3 regions of the Janthinobacterium sp. SUN137 genome follow, and region 2 is predicted to be linked to each of the others. Evidence: predicted binding sites of a transcription regulator. Region 2 holds the regulator's gene; each other region holds the start of a gene.
The links. The regulator HrcA, encoded in region 2, represses chaperone genes, less so after heat shock. The targets are predictions, from matches to a motif close to TTAGCACTCNNNNNNNNNGAGTGCTAA.
Positions count from the first base shown of each region.

Region 1: a site for HrcA is predicted at 3,877-3,903, ahead of rpoH (RNA polymerase sigma factor RpoH). Genes of this name have one in related genera too.
Region 3: a site for HrcA is predicted at 3,491-3,517, ahead of groES (co-chaperone GroES). Genes of this name have one in related genera too.

Region 1 covers NZ_JAPWHZ010000006.1:65,907-71,450, reverse strand. Annotated here, with positions in the region: gene O3298_RS26920 (helix-turn-helix transcriptional regulator) at 1-279, opposite strand, end outside; gene O3298_RS26915 (cytochrome P450) at 356-1,483, shown strand; gene O3298_RS26910 (antibiotic biosynthesis monooxygenase) at 1,480-1,827, shown strand; gene O3298_RS26905 (hypothetical protein) at 1,831-2,283, opposite strand; gene O3298_RS26900 (hypothetical protein) at 2,462-2,728, shown strand; gene rpoH (RNA polymerase sigma factor RpoH) at 2,819-3,712, opposite strand; gene ftsX (permease-like cell division protein FtsX) at 4,130-5,050, opposite strand; gene O3298_RS26885 (cell division ATP-binding protein FtsE) at 5,047-5,544, opposite strand, start outside.
Region 2 covers NZ_JAPWHZ010000001.1:1,643,687-1,649,230, reverse strand. Annotated here, with positions in the region: gene O3298_RS07515 (hypothetical protein) at 1-349, opposite strand, end outside; gene O3298_RS07510 (hypothetical protein) at 386-985, opposite strand; gene O3298_RS07505 (HAD family hydrolase) at 1,231-1,956, shown strand; gene hrcA (heat-inducible transcriptional repressor HrcA) at 2,059-3,075, shown strand; gene fur (ferric iron uptake transcriptional regulator) at 3,127-3,558, opposite strand; gene O3298_RS07490 (outer membrane protein assembly factor BamE) at 3,755-4,378, shown strand; gene dapB (4-hydroxy-tetrahydrodipicolinate reductase) at 4,398-5,207, shown strand; gene O3298_RS07480 (barstar family protein) at 5,216-5,542, shown strand.
Region 3 covers NZ_JAPWHZ010000001.1:913,702-919,245, reverse strand. Annotated here, with positions in the region: gene O3298_RS04260 (hypothetical protein) at 19-1,113, shown strand; gene groL (chaperonin GroEL) at 1,258-2,907, opposite strand; gene groES (co-chaperone GroES) at 2,958-3,248, opposite strand; gene O3298_RS04245 (hypothetical protein) at 3,773-4,519, shown strand; gene O3298_RS04240 (DUF904 domain-containing protein) at 4,649-4,939, shown strand; gene O3298_RS04235 (cell division protein ZapA) at 4,939-5,250, shown strand; RNA gene ssrS (6S RNA) at 5,305-5,482, shown strand.

The DNA.
Region 1 (5,544 bases), on a different contig from region 2:
CAGCGCTTCGAGGGCCTGGCCCACCTCCATGCTGGCCAGGCGGTAGTAGCGGTGCTTGCCCTGCGCCAGCATCGACAGCAAGCCATCGTCGCGCAGCCGGCTCAGATGGGCGCTGGCCGTCGAAGCGCCCACCTCGGCCAGCGCCGCCAATTCCGTGGCCGTGCGCGCATGGCCGTCGAGCAGGCTGCACAGCATGCGCGCGCGGGCCGGTTCGGCGATGGCGCCGGCCAGTTGCGCCAGTCCCATGTCGGCCGTGCGGGCTTGATGCTTGTCATCCATGATTCGTCCGTTAGCGAAGTGTTGTGGTCGAAGGGCCAGCATACTCTGCTCCCTACCTCACTGCAATGGAAGCCGCATGCCGCTCACCGATTCTGTTACCGACCCCGCCGACCCTTTCTCTGCCGTCACCCACGCGGCGCCGTACGATTACTATCGCCGCCTGGCGGACGGCCCGCCGCTGCGATTCGATGCGCAGCTCGACTGCTGGCTGGCGACGGGCGCGGCCGGCGTGCGCGCCGTGCTGGCGCATCCCGCCTGCCGCGTGCGCCCAGCGGACCTGGGCGTGCCGCACAACCTGGCGGGCACGCCATGCGGCGCGATCTTTGCCGAACTGGTGCGCATGAACGATGGCGAGCGGCATGCCTTGCCGAAACAGGTGCTGGCGCGCGCGCTGGGCCAGGTGGATATGGAGAGCCTGCAGCGGCGGGCGCTGCACCTTGCCGGTGACCGGGTGCCCGGCAGCGCCGCCCAGCTGAACGATGCGATTTTTGAGCTGCCCCTGTTCGCCATGGCGGACTTGCTGGGCTTTGCGCCAGCGCAAGGGCCGGCGCTGGCCGCCTGGACGCGCGCTTTTGTCGCCTGCCTGTCGCCGCTGAGCAATGCCGAGCAACTGGCCGGTGCGCAAGTGGCGGCCGATGCTCTGCTGCAAAGTTTTGGCCGTCTGCTGCGCGAGGGCGACGTGAGGCCCGGCAGCATGCTGGCCGCCATCGTGGCCGAGGCGGATGCCTTGGGTTGGCAAGCGTCGGGCGGCGTGCTGGCCAACCTCGTCGGCTTGCTGTCGCAGACGTGCGACGCCACGGCCGGCTTGCTGGGCAATGCCATCGTGGCCTTGCGCGCGCAGCCGGAGTTGTCCACGCAATTGAGTGCCGCGCCCGAGCTGTGGCCGGCCATGCTGCGCGAAGTCAGCCTGCGCGATCCCGCCATCCACAACACGCGCCGCTACACGGCGGATGCCGTGGAATGCGCTGGCGTGCGCGTGCCGGCCGGGCAGATGATCCTCGTCGTGCTGGCCAGCGCCGGCCAGGCGGAGTCGGGCTTCGGCCATGGCCGCCACGCCTGTCCGGGCCAGGCCATCGCGCTCGCCATCGCCACGGCTTGCCTGCAGGCGTGGGCCGGGGCATGGGAAAGCTTGCCGCTGGCGTGGCGTTATCTGCCGTCGCTGAACGCCCGCATCCCCGTTTTTGTGCAAGGAGCAAACGCATGATTGCCGTGATTTTCGAGGTGTGGCCCAGCGCCGCAGGACGCCAACAGTACCTGGACCTGGCGGCGTCCCTGCGGCCCCTGCTCGATGAGGTGGACGGTTTCATTTCCATCGAGCGCTTCAGCAGCCTGAGCGAGCCAGGCAAACTGCTGTCGCTGTCGTTCTTTCGCGACGAGGCGGCGCTGGCGCAGTGGCGGCAGCTGGAAGCGCACCGCGCGGCGCAATCGGCCGGCCGGCACGGCGTGTTCGACGATTACCGGCTGCGCATCGCCGCCGTCGTGCGCGATTACGGCATGCTGGAGCGGCAGCAGGCGCCCGCCGACAGCCAGCGGCGCCACGATGCCTAGCCATTAGCGGGGCAGCGCGCCCTGGGTGATTTTCACCTTGACCCGGTAGGTGGGCTCGGCCGCATTCAGGGCCGGCGGCGTGGCCGGGTCGACGTCGAGCAAGGTGAACGTCAGGTGGTTGACGGTGACGGAACTGGCGGCGCCGGGCATGGACTCGGACAGGACGATGTCGGTCGTGCCCGCGCTGTTGAGCAAACTGAAACTGTAGCTGACGTAACCTTTCCACACGCACACGGCGCCCTTGCGGCAGCGGCTGTCGTTGACGCGTTCGAGTTTCAGGGTATCGGTGGCCGTGATGGCCACCTGTTCGCCCGGCGAAAGCACGTGGGTGACGCTGCGCGGCGTGTTTTCCGCGTCGCCGGCGCTGCCGGCCGCGCCGCAGCCCGCCAGCATGGCCAGGCAGGCGAAGAACAGGGGAAGCAGCACGGTGCGATAAGAGCGGTTCAGAGTAGACATGTTTTTCCTTTCAGGTGGAGCGTCCCCGGCGTGCTTGTTCACGCGTGGGATAAAATGATAGTAACAAAATGATATTTTTCCGGCGCACTATTGGCGTGCTGCCGATGAATTGAGGCGCGAGCCACGCGGCGCGCCGATTACTGCGTAGAATGGCTGTTTTGAAAATCAGGAAACAACCATGAAAAAAACCGACCTGGCCAAAAGCGATGCCAAGAAACTGATGGGAAAGATGAATGTTCCCGGCGCCGGTGCATTCGGTAAGGAAGCGGTGGTCGTCGACCGCCGCGAACAGCGCAAGCGCGACCAGGCCCTGGGCCTGGTGCCATTCGCCGTCAAGCTGAACAGCGATCTGGTCTTGCAATTGCAGACCCTGGCCAAGGAGCGCGGCGCGGATCTGAATGAAGTCGTTGCTGAATTGATCAGCAAGGGCCTGGCTGCAGCTTAACTGGCTGCCATGTTTATCTGTTGATAAACATCAAGTTGTAAAACTAAAAGGCGCCTTGCGGCGCCTTTTACATTGCGGCATTGCTTGCGATTACACGTAGGCCGCCAGCGCGCCCTTCATTTTTTTCAGCGCTGCCACTTCGATCTGGCGGATGCGCTCGGCCGATACGCCGAACTCTTCCGCCAGCGCGTGCAGGGTGGCGCCGGAACCGTCGTCGTTGGCCAGCCAGCGCGCTTCGATGATGCGGCGCGAACGGGCGTCCAGCTTGGACAGGGCCGTTTCCAGGCCTTCCGATTGCAGGCGCGTCACTTGTTCCGCTTCCAGCACCTTGGTCGGCTCGCTTTGCTCCGACGACAGGTAGGCGATCGGCGAAAACTTGTCGTCTTCATCGTCGGTCGGCGATTCCAGCGCGATGTCGCGGCCGCTCAAACGCGTTTCCATCTCGATCACTTCTTCGCGTTTCACGTCGAGCAGCTTGGCCAGCGCATCGATCTGCTTCGGCGTCATCGCATCCAGGCCCGTCTTGTGGCTGCGCAGGTTGAAGAACAGCTTGCGCTGCGCCTTCGTCGTCGCGACCTTGACCAGGCGCCAGTTTTTCAGGATGTACTCATGCATCTCGGCTTTCACCCAGTGCATGGCGTACGAGACCAGGCGCACGCCCTGGTCCGGATCGAAACGTTTCACGGCTTTCATCAAGCCGATATTGCCTTCCTGAATCAGGTCGGCGTGCGGCAAGCCATAGCCCAGGTAGCCGCGGGCAATCGAGACCACCAGGCGCAGGTGCGACAGCACCAGTTCTTGCGCGGCGGCCAGGTCATTTTTTTCGCGCAGGCGTGTCGCCAGCGAAATTTCTTCGTCGTGGGTCAACATGGGCAGGCGGTTCACGGCCGAAATATAGGCGTCGATATTGCCCAGATTGCCAGTGAACCCGAGGCCCAGCGCATTACTTTTGGTCGGAACCAATGCGGACGTTGCGGACATCATAGTCATGTTTTCTCCCTCGTAGTCTTGCTTTGTTCCAGTTGGCCACGTCACGCGACGTGGCAGCTTGTATCGTCGTTTTTGCGTATTCGGTCTTGCACTTTGCAGATCGCGGCACCATCTTGATCTGGCGTCCATGGCGGTTCTGCTGTTGGTATGTCCCTATATTAGCACTCTCTGCTTGAGAGTGCCAATCAGCACATTTAATCGATCTGATAGCCTAAATGCTATGGCGAATGAATGCCTGATAAATATGTCTGAATAGCGATCTGAACAGTGCTGCAGGCCGCTTCACGACAACGTAGCCAGTCTACGGCCTCTGGCTGAAGCGAACCTTAAGAATACTTGCTTAATATCAAGATAACAGCAGTATGGGGAGGGTGCATGGCGGCACCGGAGGCGCCGCCATGGGAAAGAAGATCAGTTCAGGCGCGCCAGGTGGCGCTGCACGCACAGGAAGGCGCCGATCAGGCCCAGGCCGGCGCTGACGGCCAGCAAGCCGGCCATCGGCAGCGGCGCCAGCGGCACCAGCTGGAATTCGGACGCATACAGGCGGGCAAACTCGGCAATCGCCGTGTTCAGCGGCTGCAAGGCCAGCGCCACGGCGCCCAGGGCCAGCGCGCCGGCGCACAAGCCCAGCAGCGCGCCCGTGTAATAGAAGGGGCGGTGGATGAAGGTGTCCGTCGCGCCGATCAATTTCGAGATGCTGATTTCATCGCGCTGCTGCATCACTTGCAGGCGGATGGTGTTGAAGACGACGGCGATCACGGCCACGCCCAGGGTAATGGCCAGCAGCAGCAACACCAGGCGCAGCACGCCCAGCAGGGCGGCCAGGCGCTTGACCCAGGCCGAATCGACTTGCGCCGATTCCACGCCGGGCAAGTGGCGCAGCTGTTCCGCCACGGCATCGACATCCTGCGCTTCGCTGGCGCTGCTGAAGGCATCGAGTTTCAGCACATAGCTGTCGGGCAGGGGATTGTCGCCCAGGGTGCTCAGCACATCGGCCAGGCCGTTCTTGTTTTTCAGCGAGTCCAGCGCCTGTTCGCGCGGGATGAAGACGATCTTCGCCTTTTGCTCGCCGACAATCTTGCGCATGGCGCCGGCCAGGCCCACGGCTTGTTCGCGCGGCGTGTCGATCTTCAGGAAGACGCTGATTTCCGGGTCGACCGACATCTGTTCCGACATGGGGCGGACATTGTCGAGCATGGTCAAGCCGGCGAACGGCAGCGACAGGGCGATGGCGACGACGAGCACGTTCAATAGGAAGCCGCCCGGCGACTTGCGCAAGTGGATCAGCGCCGAACCGAGGGCGAAGCGATGTTGACGGAACCAGCCTCTCATGCCTGTTCTCCCGCGTCATCCCCGGCGCCGGGGGCGAAATCGGGGTCGGGCGGCGCGAACACGGGCGCTTGCGTAGCCTTGTCGATGGCCACCAGTTGGCCGTTTTTCAGGTGGATCACGCGGGCGGCGGCGTCGAGCATCTGTTCGTCATGGCTGGAAATGAGGCAAGTCACGCCCACGGAGTGGAACGCTTTCAGGGCGTCGAGCACCTTGTTGGCGCTGGCGCGGTCCAGGTTGGCCGTCGGTTCGTCGGCCAGGATGATCTGCGGCCGGTTGACGATGGCGCGCGCGATTGACACGCGCTGCTGCTCGCCGCCCGACAGCGACAGGGGGCGCGCCATGGCGCGGTCCAGCAAGCCGACTTTATCGAGCGCGGCGCGCGCGCGCTGTTCGGCGGCCGTCTTGTGGGCGCCGACGACGAGCAGCGGCAGCATGACGTTGGCCAGGATGGAGCGGTCGTTGAGCAATTTTTGCTGCTGGAAGATCAGGCCCAT
Region 2 (5,544 bases):
AAATCGTGCCGCCCACGGTATATCTGTTTTGCGAGCAAGTAACAGCGGCGCTGATATTGATGTAATGACCAGCCGAGCCGGAACCGCCGCTGATGCCGCAAGTCATGTGGGCCGGTTGTTGCTTGACGGTGATGTCATACGCGGTGCCGTAGTCGATGCGCTTGGCAAAGGTGAAGTTTGTTTTCCCCGCAGGAACCGGCAGGGGGTCGCCGCCATTGGCCAGGATCAATCCTTCATTGTTCAAGCCTGAGATCGTGCCGCTGACCTCATACGAGGCCTTGCCGCCGCAAGCGGCCAGTCCCAGGGTCAGCAGCAGCGCGGCGAGTGGGCGCAAGCAGGATAACTTCATGTAATTCTCCAAAAAATAGGTGACGGATCGCAAGGATTACTGCGGCGTGCAGTCAAGTGTGGCCGCGGTCGTGGCGGCAGAGCCCATCGTGCCGACCGTATCGCTGGCGTCGGCACTCTTTGAACCCTGGAAGCGGCACGTCAGGCCCGTTGGCTGAGCCAGTATGGAAATACCGTACGGGGCGCCGTCAGCTACCGATTCGAATGTGTAGGCGGTGGCGCCAGCCGACAGGGTGATGCCGGTGGAGCCCATCACCAGGCGCAAGTTGCCGGCGGTCAGGCCCGTGATCGTGCCTGTCAGCGGGTAGGTGTTGGTCTTGCAGCTCACCACGGCCGTGGTCACGGAGTAGCTCGATGCCTTGCCAACGCCATTGATGATGGTGCAAACGGCGCCCTTGGGCTGTTCCGCGATGGTGATATTGTAGCGATCATCGGTCTTCACCAGCTTGGTGAAGGCAACGTTGGTCTGGCCCGCAGTAACCGGCAAGCGTTCGCCGTCATTCTGGAGAATCAGGCCATCCTTGGCCAGGTCGCTGACTGAGACTTGCAGATACAGGTTGCCGCCGCTGCCGCCGCAGGCTGCCAGTGTGACGGCGCAAGCCGCCGCCAGCATCGAGCGCAGGTACAAATTTTTCATACATTCTCCAAAACGAATTAGGTTGGGTAGCGCAACGCGGACGCTGGCGCCGCATTGGAATGGCGCCTATTTTAGTCTATCTGGCAAGCTCGATGACCTTGCCTTGTATCACCCTGTAACAATTTTTCGCCAGGAAGCGCTGGCCCGGCCCCATTTCACGGGGGCGCAGCCATGCCGGCGGCGGCGATCGGTGCGACAATAGGCGCACCCTGCGCACCGTGACGCAGCATCCCATTGTGAGTCCCATGTCTCTTGCCCCCGTAAAACCCGCCGTGCCGCCCAAGGCCATCCTGTTCGACCTCGACGATACCTTGTGGCCCATCGCGCCCGTGATTGCCGCCGCGGAAACCCTGCTGCACGATTGGCTGGCCACGCATGCGCCCAAGGTGGCGCAGCAGTTTTCCATCGAGGTGCTGCGCCAGCACCGCCTGGCCATGCTCAATGAACAACCGCATTTCCATGGCAACCTGATCGAGTTGCGCCGCGCGGGCTTGCTGGCCGCCTTCGAGGCTGCCGGCGAGGATCCCGCCCTGGTCGACGGCGCTATCCTGCAATTCCTGGCCGCGCGCAACCGCGTCCAGCCCTATGACGACGTCTTGCCGGGCCTGGCCTGGATGCGCCAGCGCATGCTGGTCGGTTCGATCTCGAATGGCAATGCGGACCTTGACATTATCGGCCTGGCGCAGCATTTCAAGGTATCGATCGCCGCCAGCGCTTTTGGCGTGGCCAAGCCCGACGCCAGCATCTTCCTGGCAGCTTGCGCCGCGCTGGACGTCGCGCCCCATGAAGCCGTGTATGTGGGCGACGACCTGTATTTCGACGTGACGGGAGCGCAGGGGGCGGGCATGCGCGCCGTCTGGATGAACCGCAAGGGCAGCGATGCGCACCTGGCCGCCGGCGTGCAGCCCGACGCCATCTGCGCCAACTTTGATGAATTGTTGCTGTGGCTGCAAGGGCAACTGGAAGATTGATCGCCGCAGGCCGGGCGAACGTGCATAATAGGCGCTGTTGATGCACGTTCGGCCGCTTTCGTTGCCGCTTGCTTAACAAAATACTTGCCTAAATAAAACACCATGCAACTCGATACACGTGCCCAAACACTGCTGAAAGCCCTGGTCGAGCGATATATCGCCGACGGCCTGCCGGTCGGTTCGCGCGCCTTGTCGAAAATTTCCGGCCTGGACCTGTCGCCGGCCACGATCCGCAACATCATGGCCGACCTGGAAGAGCTCGGTTATGTGTCCAGTCCGCATACCTCGGCCGGACGCATCCCCACGCCGCGCGGCTACCGCATCTTTGTCGACACCTTGCTGACCGTGCGGCACCTGGACGAGCACCTGGTGGAATCGCGCATGCGCCTGCAGACGCCGCAACCGCAAAAAACCATCGCCAACGCGGCGCAGATGCTGTCGTCGCTGTCGCAGTTTGCCGGCGTCGTGCTCAGTCCGCGCCGCGAATCCGTGTTCCAGCAAATCGAATTCCTGCGTCTGTCGGAAAAACGCATCCTGCTCGTCATCGTCGCCCCAGGCGGCGACGTGCAGAACCGTTTATTGCTGACGGAGGCCGACTATACGCCGGCGCAACTGGTGCAATCGGCCAATTACATCAACCAGAATTATGGCGGCCTGTCCTTCGACGCCGTGCGCGTGCGCCTGCAGGGCGAATTGCGCCAGTTGCGCGACGATATGGGCAGTTTGATGCAGGCGGCCGTGGAAGCGGGCAGCGAAGCGATGGCCGACCATAGCGACGACATGGTGATTTCCGGCGAGCGCAACTTGCTCAGCGTGAGCGATCTGTCGTCGAACATGCATTCGCTGCGCCAGATGTTCGACATGTTCGAGCAAAAAACGGGCTTGATGCAGTTGCTCGACGTGTCGAGCAAGGCGACGGGCGTGCAGATTTTTATCGGCGGCGAATCGAACCTGGTGCCGATGGATGAGATGAGCGTGGTGACGGCGCCGTATGAAGTCAACGGCAAGATCGTGGGAACGTTGGGAGTGATCGGGCCGACGCGCATGGCTTACGAGCGCGTCATCCCGATCGTCGATATCACGGCCAAGCTGCTGTCAAGCGCGCTGAGCCATCATTGATCGTACTGCCTGACGCGCCGGCCGGTCCCTTGCGGAAACGGCCGGCTTGGGTCAGGCGGTTTTGTGCGGGCAAGCCGTCTTGATGCAGTTGCCATAGATGGCCAAAGCGTGTTCGGCGATCTTGAAGCCGCGCTCTTCGGCCACTTTTTGCTGGCGCACTTCGATGTCTTCGTCGAAGAATTCTTCGACCCGGCCACAGTCGAGGCACACCAGATGGTCGTGGTGGGAGCCTTCGTTGAGCTCGAAAATCGCCTTGCCGGTTTCAAAATGGTTGCGATTGAGCAAGCCGGCCTGTTCGAATTGCGTGAGGACGCGGTAGACAGTTGCTAAACCGACATCCATATTGTCGGCCAGCAGAATCTTGTAGACGTCTTCCGCGGTCAGGTGGCGTACCGGGCTACTCTGGAAGATATCGAGTATCTTCAGCCGTGGCAGGGTGGCTTTCAGGCCGCTTGCCTTGAGATCACTAGGATTGTTACTCATGTTTGTTGCTCGTATGTGGGTCAGGTGCTTTATCATATAGCGTTTTGTCGGGGAGTGCCAAAATATGCTTTTTTTTGGCGGGCCGGTCACTCCTGGCGTTTTGTTCATCCAATTGAGGTCATTTATGCGCGTAACACCGGCTGTATTGCCATCTCTCTGGCACCGTATTCCATTTCGAGCACCAGTCTTGGCAGGCATGGTCTGTGTCGCGCTGGCCATGTCCGGCTGCGCCAACCGTGGCATCCTGGGCGAAAAGCCGGCAGCTGCTCAAAAAGAAGGCAAGGAACTGGTTCCCGAACAGGGCGCACAAACGACCACCATTACGCCGCTGCAAAAATTCATGTGGTTTTTCTCGCCCTACCGTCCTGACATTCAACAAGGCAACTTTGTCTCCGAAGAGATGCTGGCCCAGTTGAAAGTGGGCATGACGCGCGATCAGGTGCGTTTCGTCCTCGGCACCTCGCTGCTGACCGATATCTTCCATGCCGACCGCTGGGATTATCCATTCCGCCTGGCACGGGGCAGTGGCGAAACCACCAGCAGCCGCGTGGTCGTGTACTTCGGCAAGGATGGCAAGGTTGAACGTTTCGAAGGCGGTAACTTGCCGACGGAGAAAGAATACATCGACCGCATCGCCGGTCCGTCGCCGTTCGCCAAGGTCGCCAAGGCCGACGCGCCAGCCGCCGCCGTGCCGTCGCCCGTGGCGCCGAGCGCCGTGCCTGTGCCGGCCGATGCCGCCCCTGCCATTCCTGTGAGCAAGCCGGAAGTGACGCCTGCCGCCGAGCCTGCACCTGCACCTGCTGCCGAACCCACCAAATAAGTTGCTGTAAGAGAATAAAATGACTGAACTGAAAATTGCCATCGCTGGCGCCAGCGGCCGCATGGGCCATATCCTGATCGAAGCGGTCAGCAATGCGCCCGACGCCGTGCTGGCCGGCGCGCTCGACCGTGCCGGTTCGCCGTCGATCGGACAGGATGCGGCCGCCTTCCTCGGCAAGCCGGCCGGCGTGCTGACGGAGTCCGACCTGGCGAAGGGCCTGGCGAACGCCGACTTCCTGATCGATTTCACGCGCCCTGAAGGCACTTTGCAGCACCTGGCATATTGCGCCGAGCACGGCATCAAGATGATCATCGGCACCACCGGTTTCGATGACGCTGGCAAGGCCGCCATTGCCGCCGCCGCCGAAAAGACGGCCATCATGTTCGCGCCGAACATGAGCGTGGGCGTGAATGTCACCATGAAACTGCTGGAACTGGCTGCGAAAAGCCTGTCCGAAGGCTACGACATTGAAATTATCGAAGCCCATCACCGCTTCAAGGTCGATGCGCCATCGGGCACGGCCCTGCAAATGGGTGAAGTGGTGGCCGGCGCTCTGGGACGCGACTTGAAGGAATGCGCCGTGTACGGCCGCGAAGGCGTGACGGGCGAACGCGACCCGTCGACCATCGGCTTTGCCACCATCCGCGGCGGCGATATCGTGGGCGACCATACGGTGTTGTTTGCCGGCATCGGCGAGCGCATCGAGATCAGCCACAAGTCGAGCAGCCGCGTCACCTACGCCCACGGCGCCCTGCGCGCCGCGCGTTTCCTGGCCGACAAGCCCACCGGCCTGTTCGACATGCAGGATGTGCTGTCGCTGAAGAACTGAGGAAGACCATGGCCACTGCCATCCTGAATGGAAAAGACATCACCGACGCAGCGAGCTTTCACGCGCAATGCGTGCAAGCCTTCGGTTTCCCCGAGTTTTACGGCAACAGCATGGATGCCTGGGTCGATTGCCTCAGCTACCTGCGCGACGACGAAAACATGACGCAGTTCCGTTTGAAACCGAACGAAGTGCTGGACATCGTGGTGCAGGACGCCGAAAGCATGAAGGCGCAAGTGCCTGATTTACTGGAAGAAATCACGTTTTGTATCGCCGGCATCAACGAGCGCTATGAAGATTACGGTGAAAAGCCGGCGCTGAAACTGGTGCTGAAATAAGG
Region 3 (5,544 bases), 730 kb from region 2:
AACGTCCACGGAGAAACGATGAACATGATCAAACGTACGGCGCTGCTTATTGCGTCATGTTTTCTGGCTGCGTGCGCAAGCACGGATAAGCAGTTTCCAACGCTCCATGAATCGGCGCATACTGCTGCCGGCGCCGTGGAAAAGACCTTGCCGACCGGCGAGGCGCTTGCCATGCTGCGCCAGATATCAAAGCATGCCGACATGGCCGAAGCAGTTTACCGGCGTGATCTTGATGTGTCGGAGCGCCAGGAGCGCGCCTGCGATTATGTTACCGCCACGGACTCGCCCCCCTTGCGCAGTGGCTTGCCCGATGGGTGGTTTCGGCTGAACCAGCAACTTATCAGGAAACTGGGCATGCAGCCAGCGGGGGAACAAGGTCGCCCGCTGCAACCTTGCCGTGGCGCCAGGGGCTTGCAATATGAGACCTACATCAGGCTGGACGCGTCGGGCCGCCCGCTGGAGGCGGTGCTGGCCTTTCGCGGTACGGAAAATACCAAGTATGAGTGGCGCAGCGACTGGATCGCCAACTTCAGCAACGTCGATTTTGGAGTAGGCGCCAATCCCCAGTTTAGCGAGGCCCGTATAGAAGGGGGGCGCCTGATCGAAGCGCTGGTGCGGGTGTTGCCGAAGACGACATCGTCGCCTGTCTGCAAGGCAGCCAAGAACAGGTCCGAGGGCGTGCAAGCGCCCATCGACCTGGTCGGCCACTCGCTGGGAGGGGGCTTGGCGCAACATCTGGCGTATAGCAGCAAGGCGTGCGATGTGCGCGCAACGATTGCCTTTGATCCCAGCCCGGCAACCGGCTGGTTCTTCTTGCATTGGCGCGGGTGCGTGGTGACGACGGATCCGAATATCTACCGTGTGTATCTTGATGGCGAGGCGCTGTCGTTTGTCCGCAAGGTATCGACCAAATTCAATCAAACGCGTGATCACCGGCGCGACATCCGCATGACTTTTCCCGACGTTGATGTCGGGGCATTCGGGCGGCATAGCATGACTTTGCTGGCTGCCGGTATCAAATATGCCGCGAACAGTCTGCCGCCCGATGATACGGAGAATCGCATTGATTATGCATCGTCCATCGTGTATCCGGAGAGCCTCGGCCAGAACTGAGGGTGCGCCAGGCGAAAAAAAGCCACCTTCCGTAGAAGGTGGCTTTCGGGGCCGCCGGGAGGCGCTGGCAGCTTTTGGTCTGCCAGCCCTGTCCCTGCGTATGCGGCCAGTCGCGCCGTCGCCTGCGCGACTGGCCGCCGGACATTACATCATGCCGTCCATGCCGCCCATGCCGCCCATACCACCCATGCCGCCGCCCATGCCGCCGCCTGCTTTGTCGTCAGCGATTTCGCAGACCATGCAGTCGGTCGTCAGCATCAGCGAAGCGATCGAAGCGGCGTTTTGCAGCGCCGAACGGGTCACTTTGGCTGGGTCCAGGACGCCCATTTCAACCATGTCGCCATACGTGCCGTTGGCAGCGTTGTAGCCGTAGTTGCCCGAGCCAGCCAGTACGGCTGCCACGACGACCGAAGCTTCTTCGCCAGCGTTTTGCACGATCATGCGCAGTGGCTCTTCCATTGCGCGCAGGACGATCTTGATACCAGCGTCTTGATCAGGATTGTCGCCCTTGACCGTGATGTTGGCGCGTGCGCGCAGCAGGGCTACGCCACCGCCAGGCACGATGCCTTCTTCCACGGCAGCGCGGGTTGCGTGCAGTGCATCTTCAACGCGGGCTTTTTTCTCTTTCATTTCGACTTCGGTGGCTGCGCCAACCTTGATCACGGCAACGCCGCCAGCCAGTTTGGCGACGCGCTCTTGCAGTTTTTCACGGTCGTAGTCCGAGGTCGCTTCTTCGATCTGTACGCGTACTTGTTTCACGCGTGCTTCGATCGAGGCAGCTTCGCCGGCGCCATCGATAACGATGGTGTTTTCCTTGCCCACTTCGATGCGTTTCGCCTGGCCCAGTTCGGCCAGGGTCACTTTTTCCAGGGTCAGGCCGACTTCTTCAGCGATCACTTGGCCGCCGGTCAGGACAGCGATGTCTTCCAGCATGGCTTTGCGGCGGTCGCCGAAGCCAGGGGCTTTCACTGCGCAAGTTTTCAGGATGCCGCGGATGTTGTTCACAACCAGGGTCGCCAGCGCTTCGCCTTCGATGTCTTCCGCGATGATCAGCAGTGGACGGCCAGCTTTTGCGACTTGTTCCAGTACCGGCAGCAGGTCACGGATGTTCGAGATTTTCTTGTCGCACAGCAGGACGAATGGGCTGTCCAGTACGGCAACTTGTTTCTCTGGGTTGTTGATGAAGTATGGCGACAGGTAGCCGCGGTCGAACTGCATGCCTTCAACGATGTCCAGCTCGTCGTTCAGCGACTTGCCGTCTTCTACGGTGATGACGCCTTCTTTGCCGACTTTTTCCATCGCTTCAGCGATACGCTCGCCGATCGAGTAGTCCGAGTTGGCCGAGATCGCGCCAACTTGGGCGATTTCCTTGGTCGTAGTGCAAGGACGGGCGATTTTCGCCAGTTCTTCGACGGTGGCTGCAACAGCCTTGTCGATACCGCGCTTCAGGTCCATCGGGTTCATGCCGGCGGCAACGAACTTCATGCCTTCGCGCACGATGGCTTGTGCCAGCACGGTCGCGGTGGTGGTGCCGTCGCCGGCGTTGTCGCTGGTGCGGGAAGCAACTTCCTTGACCATTTGCGCGCCCATGTTCATGAGCTTGTCTTTGAGTTCAACTTCTTTCGCTACCGACACACCATCCTTGGTGACGGTAGGGGCGCCGAACGAGCGCTCCAGGACCACGTTGCGGCCTTTCGGGCCCAGCGTTACTTTGACTGCGTTGGCGAGGATGTTGACGCCTTCGACCATCTTGGCGCGCGCTGCGTCGCCGAATACTACTTCTTTAGCTGCCATGTTCAATTCTCCTGAGTTTCGGGATGTATCTGTCTACAACGTGGAAACAATTACTTGACGACGATCGCCATGATGTCTTCTTCGCGCATGACCAGCAGCTCATCGCCGTCAACTTTGACGGTTTGGCCGGCGTACTTGCCGAACAGGACGCGGTCGCCCACTTTGACATCCAGAGGACGGACTTTGCCGTCGTCGAGAATCTTGCCATTGCCTACGGCAAGGACTTCGCCTTGATCCGGTTTTTCAGCAGCTGCATCAGGAATGATGAGGCCGGACGCAGTTTTGGTTTCCTGGTCGAGGCGTTTGACGATGACGCGATCGTTCAATGGGCGCAGATTCATACAAAACTCCTTAAAGTTCAATGGATAAGTGTTGCTAAATGAATACATGCCTGGCGCAGCGCCAGGCCTGCTTTCAGTGACCGCCGTTGAAAGCAGCCCGCAACGGTCAAGCAAACCCCATGGCATCGAGTGCGTGCCGGCGCTGGGCAGTGGTGGCATCGCGGCGTCGCCCGCCGCGTAGCGTTCCCTGCTGTTGTCCGGCATACACCATCATGTCCTGAGGATTGCTACGAAAGAGTTTGTTAGCACTCTCTACTAACGAGTGCTAATTATAGGGACGGTAGGGGGCTTATTCAAGGGGAACATATAGATAGATGCTGAGCAGAGCCTGCATCTACACAGGGTTTGCGCCAGCACAAGCCTCGTTCCCGGGCGTCAGCAACAGGCGCGACTCTAGCATGTCGTTCGGAGAGGGGGTGTTCCTGTACGCACAGGAAACAGAGTTTGACTATGAAATTTGATAAGATGATTGCAATTGCATATCAATATCGCCACATATCACCGCTCGCGCCAGAAAGAACACCATGCCATTCCCGCTTTCCCGTCCCGCCCTGCGCCTGCTGGGCGCTACCGTCATCGGCCTCGCCTGCCTGGGCAATGCCGCCGCACAAACGCCCACCATCGTCGATGAAATCACCGTGGCGGCTTTGACCCCGCTGGAAAAGGACATGCTGCTCAATGACTTGTTCAACGACTTGAACAAGGACGACGACGACCAGGAAGCCCATGTGTGGGATAACGGCGGCGACCGCGGCGTGCTGGTGAAAGTCACGTATAACTTCAGCAACTCCGGCATGACGGAGCACAGCCTGAAGGCGCACGTCTGCCGCGACCTGAAATTCGTCGTCACGGCAGGCGACAAGTCGCAGGACCTGAGCCGCCGCACCTGTTCGCAAAACAGCGGCCGCTGGGATGTGCAGGGCAAGGATCCGGCGCCCGTCGTGTATCCGCCATTCCTGTCCGACGTGACCATCGCCAAGCTGAATGCCAAGGAAAAACAAGCCTTGCTGACGGCCGCCGTGCGCACCTTGAAGGATGAAGAGGATGGCAAGACGCGCCAGTGGAGCAACAAGGGCCTGGGCAATGCGGTGCCGCTGGCAGTGCGCCTGACGCCTTCGGGGACGGACGCCAAACCTGGCAGCTACCGCAGTACTTGCCGCGACTTGACGATGGTGCTTGACGGCAAGAGTGGACAACAGACGCTGACGCGCCGCTCTTGCGAAAACCGCTATGGCGGACTGGATATCGAACCCGATTACGTCGACGAGTAAAACGCTGCCATCGCGGCGCTGGCGGATGCGTGCAGATGGCGAAAAGCGCCGGAAAAAGCGTGTATTGTCCGCCAACTGCCCTGCATTGATGTAAATATGTGTGACAGCGGCGTGATTCGATTGACGCCCATGGAGCGTCCGCCCTATAGTGGCGGGATGATTTCCGAATTCAACGAATTATCCGACAAAATAGGCCTGCTGGCCGAAATGACCCATGCGCTGCGCCGTGAAAACGCGCAATTGCGCAAGGACAATGCCGCGCTGGCCGCCGACAACGCCCTGTACGTGCAACGCATGCGCGAGGCGCAGGAGCGGGTGGAAGCGTTGCTGGAAAAAATTCCCGAACTGGTGCAAGCTGGCCTGGAGCAAGCCGCTTCGGAAGCGGGCGCCTATATTGCCGAGAACGAGAAGGAAGCGTAATGCCGCGTGTCGATGTCAATATCATGGGCCAGTCCTACAGCATGGTGTGCCGCGACGGCGAAGAGCGCGCGCTGCGCGAAGCGGCGATCTATCTCGATAGCAAAATGAAAGCCATCCGCGACGCGGGCAAGGTCAAGGGCAACGACCGCATCGCCGTGCTGGCCGCCTTGGGCGTGGCTGCGGAATTCCTGTCCGTGAAGTCGCCGCAAGGTCCGCTGTCGGAATTGACGATACTGGAAGTGAAGCAGAAAATCTCGGCCATGCACACAGTATTGGATAGTGCTCTGACGCCCCAGGAAAACCTTTTTTAAGCGCGTACGCGACGATTTGTCTTTGCGATGCGCGATCAAAGGAGTAAACTTGGGTCTACCCTGCGGTGTTCGCGATTGCCATATATTCCTTGAACCATTTATGCGCATCGGTTGCGAATTTTGTTTGATGGGAGTGAGCGTCGCTCGTTCGACGAACCCGAAATTGAACTAACGTGACCACCTTGAACCGTTTGGTTCGGGATGCCGGCATAGCGGCACAGGCGGGGCCCAATTTGCAGTACCAAGAAAACGGTTGCAGCATCATGCTCAGCCGTTTTTTTACGCCTGTTGCTT